DNA from 2 places in the Vibrio artabrorum genome. Region 2 is predicted to be linked to the other one. Evidence: predicted binding sites of a transcription regulator. Region 2 holds the regulator's gene; the other holds the start of a gene.
What was found. The regulator MetJ, encoded in region 2, represses methionine synthesis genes. The targets are predictions, from matches to a motif close to TTAGACNTNTANANGTCTAA.
Positions count from the first base shown of each region.

Region 1: metA (homoserine O-acetyltransferase MetA) is a predicted target of MetJ. The motif match lies at 1,854-1,873, and genes of this name have one in related genera.

Region 1 is NZ_AP025458.1:1,643,631-1,648,065, reverse strand. It holds gene pilW (type IV pilus biogenesis/stability protein PilW) at 1-719, opposite strand, end outside; gene metA (homoserine O-acetyltransferase MetA) at 889-1,830, opposite strand; gene OCU36_RS07390 (ATP-binding protein) at 2,105-2,473, shown strand; gene OCU36_RS07385 (DUF3859 domain-containing protein) at 2,539-2,961, shown strand; gene OCU36_RS07380 (M20/M25/M40 family metallo-hydrolase) at 3,114-4,220, opposite strand.
Region 2 is NZ_AP025458.1:2,781,324-2,785,758, forward strand. It holds gene OCU36_RS12630 (bifunctional aspartate kinase/homoserine dehydrogenase II) at 1-1,073, opposite strand, end outside; gene OCU36_RS12635 (O-succinylhomoserine (thiol)-lyase) at 1,076-2,257, opposite strand; gene metJ (met regulon transcriptional regulator MetJ) at 2,466-2,786, shown strand; gene OCU36_RS12645 (malic enzyme-like NAD(P)-binding protein) at 2,994-4,283, opposite strand.

The DNA of each region.
Region 1 (4,435 bases), 1.1 Mb from region 2:
TGATATTTCTGCTGAAGCGCGCGGTTGCCGGCTTTGCGTTCCAGTTCGATGAGGATTTTAAGTGAAGGCACTTGGTAACCATATCGCTGGTGGAATTTGAATAACCGAAGTCGTGCGTTGTTATAGTCGGCTTCACTGACTTCAACTTTTGAAAGCTGTAATATCGACCTCTCGCGGTTGGGATCGTGGTCGATGGCTTTGATAAAATAGTGCCTCGCTTGGTGAATGTGACCCGCTTTAAACGCACAAAACGCGGCGTTTTCATAACTGGCAGCAACCAAATAATAGTAAGGCTGTTCAATGGCGCGATTGAAATATTTATCAGCTTGTTCATATTCGCCTTGCTTACACAAAAACGTACCGTAGTTATTCAGTACATTACCGTTTTTGGAATCCAAACGAAGCGCTTTCTGATAGGTCGATCTTGCTTCATTCACTTCACCGACTTGTTCGTAGTAATGTGCCATCGAAAGTCGCGCTCGGTAATAGTTTGGCGCATGCTTGACCGCCAGTTCTAGGTTTTCACGGGCTCTCATCATATTACCTTGTCCTAGATAACCTAAGCCTAACTCAATACGAGATTCAGACATCGCAATTGGGTCGCTCTCTACCTGAAGTGGCCCTTCAGTCACTGAAACACACCCCACCAGAGAGAGAGTGATGAGTAACGAGAGGCTTGATAATAATGTGGATTTTGACGATAACGACTTAGCAGGCATGCGCAGCTCCTTATGAAGAGTGAACCATCATATGAAATCGCATGAGTTGAAGTGATAAATCTGTTTTGGAATGCGATCCATTCACCATAAAAAGCGGCGTCCAAAGGGCGGATGATTCATCGCCGATTGGACGCAACTTGATATCGAATGGTCTAAGACGCGTTATGGTTTAATCGTCTTTAGTGAAATTCTCTTCACTGAAGTGCTCTAAATCGTAAGGCGTTTGTTGGTAAACGCAGTAGTTTAGCCAGTTTGAGAACAACAAATGTCCGTGGCTACGCCAGCTAGCAATCGGCTTATTGTCTGGGTTGTTGTTCGGATAGTAGTTGATTGGAATCACAGGCTCCATGCCTTCGCCCAAATCTCGGATGTACTCATTGTGAAGTGTATGAGAGTCGTATTCAGGGTGACCCGTTACAAACACGTTTCGCTTATCTTTGGTCGCCGCTAGATACACCCCCGCGACATCAGAAGTTGCGAGAACATCAAGATCAGTGTGCTCAGCGAGGTACTCTTCAGAGAAATCAGCATAGCGAGAGTGCGGAGCTAAGAAAGTATCATCAAACCCGCGTAAAATAGGGTGGTATGGGTTATGTATCTCGTGGCTGTAAACACCAGAGAGCTTCTCTTTGCGAGTGCGTTTTGGCAAATCATACAGTAATTTCAAACCCGCTTGAGCCGCCCAACAGACATAGAGCGTTGACGTGACATGCTTGTTTGCCCATTCCATGATGGTTTTGAGATGATCCCAGTAGATGACATCTTCAAATTGCACTAAACCAAGCGGTGCGCCAGTGATGATCAAGCCATCGAAGTTACGGCTTTTTATCGTTTCAAATTGACGATAGAAGTTATCTAAATGTTCTGCTGGTGTGTTTTTACTTGGTCGATCATCAATACGCAGAAGTTCGATGTCTACCTGAAGTGGGCTGTTTGACAATAAGCGTAAAAATTGAGTTTCAGTCTCAATTTTTTTTGGCATTAAGTTAAGGATCAAGACTCGAAGTGGACGGATTTCCTGTGTCGATGCTCTTGAAACCGGCATGACAAAGATATTCTCTTGACGCAGAACATCGGATGCTGGTAGTTGGTCTGGAATGCGAATAGGCACAGTTTTCTCCCTAAGATAGATATTTAGACGTCTATACCGCTAAATTTATAATAGTTTGATACATTTGTCGATATGCAAAGTGGATCGAGAGGCATATTTCGTCTCTGATACTTTTTGTCATGCCTCATTTGGGGGGCGGTGCGCGCGTGTTGCACCCAAATTCGCAGAGGTTTGCCTATTTGTTCTATGGATCTAGTTCGAGTGATTGTTATCAATGTCATCGATTGGTATTTTAGGTAACTTGATGGTTTAGAATTGAATGATAAAGCGATAGATGAAGTTAATACTCATTCGAGGGCTACCTGGTTCGGGGAAGTCGACGAAAGCAAAAACTTACCATGCATTACATGTTGAAGCTGATATGTACTTTGTGAACGACCAAGGCGAATATCGGTTTGACTCTAGACAGCTGCAACAGGCACATGAGTGGTGTCAGAACATGGCTGAAAACGGCTTGAAGCAGGGGCTGGATGTCGTGGTGTCAAATACCTTCATCAAACAATGGGAGATGAAAGCGTATCGCCAGCTCGCTCGTCAATATCAAGCGGATTTGGTCATTGAGGTGTGCCGAGAGCAATTTGGCAGCATTCATGATATTGAACCGTCTGTGATTAAGCGTATGGCAAAAGATTGGCAAGAATAGGCTTTTGTTCTTTGGCTGGCTAAAACCGCCAATGTCAAAGAACGATGAAAATTAGGTAATACATAATGGCAAAGCGATCGGCAGTCGTCGACATGACATCTTACGGTATCTACACGACGTGGGACTCCAAATCCAAACATCTTCCAAAAATTCAAGCGTTCACCACCATTGTCGACGCAGAAATTGACGTGGAATTTGGCTACATCTTGAATATTAAAAAAGCCAAAGGTGAGAAAATTCGCTACTGCATTTATCACCCCAATATCACCACAGACGAAGGCGAAGTTCTCGAACCGTTTGCTGGGGAAGAGTATGTGAGTAACAACGACTGGGATTTCTATCTAGGCGACACCATTTGGGCTCCTGTCTCAAACAAGTTGGGCAAATGGCGAATGACCGTTGAGCTCAAAGGCAATATCATTGCCGATAAAACATTCGAACTCGTTGCGAAAGACGAAGGGCAGTTCTGGAAGCGCAGGGGCTTTTAGCCGAGTATCCCGTTCCGGTGAACTTTAGCCTCCAGCTTGAACAGCCGAAAGCAAAAATTAAAAAACAAAAAGCCGAGAATCATTGTGATGTCTCGGCTTTTTAGTGATGAATAGGGGGAGAGTCAACAGCAACCCCCTAATCGCTCATGAGATTATTGTGTTACGTAAGCGACAACAAACTCAGTGATTGCAACCATGTCTTTCACTGCAATATGCTCTTCGGTCGTATGCACTTTTGCCATACCCGTTGAAAGGTTAACCGTTGTTAAGCCTTTCGCATTGAAGTTATTTGCATCACTGCCGCCACCGCTACGTTTGGTGTTCGCTTTTACGCCAAGTTTCTCAAACGCCGATTTGATAGAAAGAATGTGCGGATGATCTTCTGCGATTACGAATGCATCGTAAGCACGAGTCGATTCAATTTCCACTTCTGCCCCGAACTGTTTTGCGCTCTCTTCAAAGGTTGAAATCATGTGTTCAACTTGCGCTGTCAATTTCTCACCATTTAGAGAACGAGCCTCTGCGACAACTTTAAGCTCTGGCATAACGATGTTGGTTGCTTGACCGCCTTCAACAATCCCTACGTTTGCTGTTGTTTCTTCGTCAATACGCAGTAGATTCATTTTGGTTATGGCATCGGCTGCCACTTGAATGGCACTGATGCCTTCTTCTGGCGCTAAACCAGCATGAGCAGGGCGACCTTTGATTTTAGCTAAAATCTTTTGTTGACCAGGCGCTGCGGTTACGATGGTACCAATTGGACCACCGGTATCAAGAACAATAGCGTGCTTAGATTGAATGTAAGACATATCAAAGTTCAGCGAGCCAAACAGGCCGCCTTCTTCGTATACCGTGAACGCAATCTCGATGGTTTTATGCGCTTGGTTTTCAGCTTTGATTACACGAACCGCTTCCATAATCGCCGCAATACCGGATTTATCGTCACCACCTAAAATTGTATTGCCTTTTGAACGGATAATACCGTCTTCAATGATGGGTTCAATACCAATACCCGGCGTTACCGTGTCCATATGGCAACTGAATACAATGCTGCCTGGCAGTGTGCCATCAAGGCGAGCATAGACGTTGAATCCGTTAGACACCTCTTCAGGCACCGCCAGTTTGCTGACTTCGAAACCTAATTCGCCTAGCTGTTCAGCCAGCGTTTCAGCAATGGCTCTTTCGTTGCGTGATTCACTATCGATTTTCACAAGATCACAGAAATGGTCGACAAGACGTTGTTCATTTATTTGGGTCATTGTTAATTCTCATTATGTTTCCGCTCGTTCTTAAGAAGTCACGGCTATAGGAACAGGAAAATCACTATAACGCCAATGAGGTAGATGATTGTCTGAGTTAAATCAAGAAAGTTGCCTGATTACTCTAATTAGTGAGAAAAATCCAACCCAGATCCACCAGTGTGCAGGATTTTAATCTGTATATCTGTCGGGTATAATGTTTGACCGCTTTTAAA
Region 2 (4,435 bases):
TCGGTGTAGGCTAAGCGCAAGCAGTTTTGATCAGGTTCAAGCTCATAAGCTAGAGGCTCTAATTGAGCACGCTGAAGTCCTTCAAGAACTTCATTTTCTAGACGACCGAAATCATGTCCATGGCCGAAAGTTAGCTGAACAATGAAGACTTCATCCAAAGAGGTTATGATTTTTGCACCACGACCTGATGCCAGTACTCGCTCTATCTGCGTAGAGCCGGCTTCTGGCTGATAGCTGCAACGTAAGCTGAGATCCATAGCACTTTGAGCCACAGGTTGAAGCGTTCGGCTATGCAGCACTGGAGCCGCTAGGCGAGCCAATTCACTCGCTTCATCAAGGCGAAGCAGAGGCAATAAACACGCATCAGACACTAAACGAGGATCGGCGCTGTACACGCCAGCCACATCACTCCAAATGGTCACGCGCTCCACCTCAGCTAAAGCACCAATCACGGTCGCTGAGTAATCCGACCCATTACGACCAAGCAGTACCGTTTCGCCCTCACTGTTCTGAGCCATAAAGCCCGTAATCACCACACGGCAATGTGCATGCTGTGCCAGGACTTCTTTAATCAGAGGGTAAGAACGGGCACGGTCAACTTCCGGTTGAGCCCCCACGTCAGCTCGTAAAAAGGCACGCGCATCTTGAGCAACCGCTTGTAAGTCATGCTGGCACAACAAAGCCGCGAGTAGACGTGAAGACCAAACCTCACCGTGTCCAAGCACCTGGGCTTTTTGCGCTTCGCTCAAAGGGGCGGTTAGCTCACCCAAAGCGGTAAATTCCTGTTGAATGGTTGCCGTGAGCTGAATGGCAGCCTCACCTTCAAGCAGTGCTTCAATCAGTCCAAGCTGGAACTGACGAAGTGTTTGCAGACATTCATGTGCGATACGACCATCTTTATCAAGCGCTTCAACAAATTCAATCAAACGGTTGGTTGTTTTACCTGCGGCTGATACAACAACTAAGTCCGTTGCGGATGAGTAGTCTCTGAGAATATTGACCACACGTTGGTAACATTCAGGATTGGCTAAACTGCTACCACCAAATTTATGTAGCTGGCGAAAGTTTGTCATTATTAGGCCTCCCCTTCAGTGATAAAGTGCTGTGTTTTTTCAAAAGCTTGCTTGAGATCGTCAATGAGGTCTTCCGCATCTTCAAGGCCAACCGAAAGACGCAGCAGTTGCTGAGATACACCAGCCTCAGCCAATGCTTCTTCCCCCATAGCTCGGTGAGTCATAGACGCAGGATGACAAATCAGACTTTCAACACCGCCCAATGATTCTGCCAAAGAAAACAGCTCTAACTTATCAACAAAGTATTTAAGCGCTTCAAAAGAACCCGCAAATTCAAAACTCAACATACAACCAAAGCCCGATTGTTGTTTCTTTGCTATCTCGTGCCCCGGATGTTCAACAAGGCTTGGGTGATAAATAGTCCCCACCAGTTCTTGTTGTTGTAGGGCCGTCAGAATGTCACGAGAACTTTCTTCGTGAACACGCATACGCGCCCCCAACGTGCGAATACCACGGAGCGTCATGTAGCTATCAAATGGTGTGCCGGTCGCACCAATACAGTTGCCCCACCATGCTAGCTCTTCAGCATGCTCTTCTGTCTTAGTGACCACAACGCCACCAATCACATCTGAGTGTCCGTTGATGTACTTGGTTGTCGAGTGAATAACAAAATCAGCCCCCAGCTCTAATGGCTTTTGGAACACTGGGGTCAAAAATGTGTTGTCGACAGCAACCAGAGCACCCACTTCTTTCGCTTTACGGCAAGTTTCTGCAATATCAACCACACGAACCAATGGGTTCGATGGGGTTTCGATTAAGATCAACTTTGGCTTGAGCGCGATCGCCGCATCCAGTGCAACTTGATCCGATTGATCAACAAACAGAACGTTGAAATCACCTTTTAATGAGCGAGTGTTAAACAGACGGTAAGTACCACCGTAGCAATCGTGTGGTGCGATAATAAGATCATCACCACCTAGGAAAGCAGAAACCCATAAGTTAAGCGCCGAAGTACCACAGTTAGTGACAACCGCGCCTTTGCCCGACTCAAGCTCAAACAGTGCCGTTTCTAATAAACCGCGGTTTGGATTACCAGAACGAGTGTAATCGTACTTTGGCACTTCACCAAAAGCGGGAAAACCATAGTTAGTCGACAGATAAATAGGTGGGACAACGGCATGATGTTGCTTGTCTGACTCGATGCCCGTCCGTACTGCTATTGTTGCTGGCTTCCGGCTGCTCATAGGTGCTTCCTTACAAGTTTTGCGTCTGAGAATCACAGCGGCTGATCGGCATTTTGCGGCTGTGCTAGATATAGGTTATTCACTTTACTTCCATAAATGTGAGACGTCAACACTTCTAGACGTCCATATGTCTTTGCTTATGGCAGTAAATCCCGCTAAAATCACCACTATTAATTTATTCTAACAACTAAAGTGATGAAGGTACGCAATGGCCGACTGGAATGGTGAATACATAAGCCCATATGCTGAGCATGGAAAGAAAAGCGAACAAGTAAAGAAGATTACAGTTTCTATCCCTCTAAAAGTGTTAAAGGTTCTGACTGACGAGCGAACTCGCCGCCAGATTAATAACCTACGCCATGCCACAAACAGTGAGCTACTGTGCGAAGCCTTTCTACATGCGTACACAGGCCAACCACTACCTACGGATGAAGACCTTCGTAAAGATCGTCCTGACGATATCCCTGCTGAAGTGAAAAAACTGATGACAGAAATGGGCATCGAATTCGAAGCGTTTGACGAAGAATAAAAACAACTCAGTCACTGCCTTCATTATTGATTCGCTATCGCTGAACTCTATTTTTTGCATCACTGACTAGTTTTATCAGTGTGCTGTGAATCAGAGACATAAAAAAACCGACTCCCGATGAGTCGGTTTTTTATTATTCGTTTTCGTCTCGATAACGAAACGACGATATCAGACAACTATGTCATCCAGTTTCTATACTATATGTCTCTATGCCATATAATTAGCTGGCATCTCGATACGAGCTACGCCAGATTCAACCGCCGCTTCCGCTACAGCTCGTGCTACGCGAGGAAGTAGACGTGGGTCCATTGGCTTAGGAATGATGTAACCCTTACCAAACTCCAGTGTAGTCTCACCGGCAGCTGCCAATACTTCAGCTGGAACGTCTTCTTTTGCCAGTTCACGAATCGCTTTCACCGCCGCCAGCTTCATTTCGTCATTGATTTCGCTCGCACGTACGTCTAATGCACCACGGAAAATAAATGGGAAACACAGTACGTTGTTGACTTGGTTAGGGTAGTCACTGCGGCCTGTCCCCATGATTAGGTCAGAACGGACTTCGTGTGCAAGCTCAGGCTTGATCTCTGGGTCTGGGTTTGAACATGCAAACACAACGGGATTATCAGCCATCAGCGTTAGAGCTTCAGCAGGCAGTAGGTTAGGCCCCGATACACCCAAGAACAGGTCTGCGCCTTCGATAACCTCTTCAAGCGTGCGCTTGTCCGTGTTGTTTGCGAACAGCGCTTTGTATTCATTTAGGTCATCACGACGTGTATGGATCACCCCTTTACGGTCAAGCATGTAGATTTTTTCACGCTGAGCGCCACATTTAATCAGTAGTTCCATGCATGCTACAGCCGCTGCGCCAGCACCCAAACAGACGATCTTACACTCTTCAAGCTCCTTACCTTGAAGTTCAATCGCATTCAGCATACCCGCAGCCGTTACAATCGCCGTACCGTGTTGGTCATCATGAAATACCGGTACATCACAACGTTCAATCAGGCGACGTTCAATCTCAAAACAGTCTGGGGCTTTGATGTCTTCCAGGTTAATACCGCCGAATGTATCTGCGATATTCGCAACCGTATCAACGAACTCATCGATTGTGCGGTGTTTTACTTCAATATCGATAGAATCTAAACCAGCAAAACGCTTAAACAGGAGCGCTTTACCTTCCATAACAGGTTTAGAAGCAATAGGGCCAAGGTTACCGAGACCAAGAATCGCCGTACCGTTAGAGATAACAGCAACCATATTGCCTTTACCTGTGTACTTATAAACGTTATCGACGTTCTGTGCGATCTCGCGAACAGGCTCAGCCACGCCAGGGCTGTATGCAAGTGCCAGATCTTCTGCAGAGTTTGCAGGCTTCGTCAGGGCGACGGCAATTTTACCTGGCATTGGGAACTCATGGTAATCAAGAGCTTGCTGACGGAATTGTTCTTGAGGTGATAAATCTTGAGAGGATTGAGCTTGGCGGCTGTCTTCAGACATGGGTGTTAGTTCCTAGGATATTATTATTTGGGGGATCTTGTTCATGTTAATGGATGTACTTCAAAGTTCCTAGATGGCTACAGCTTCTGTCTCATTAAAAAACGAGATTTCACTACTAATAAGACCAGTGAGCAGTTGAAATTACTGCCACT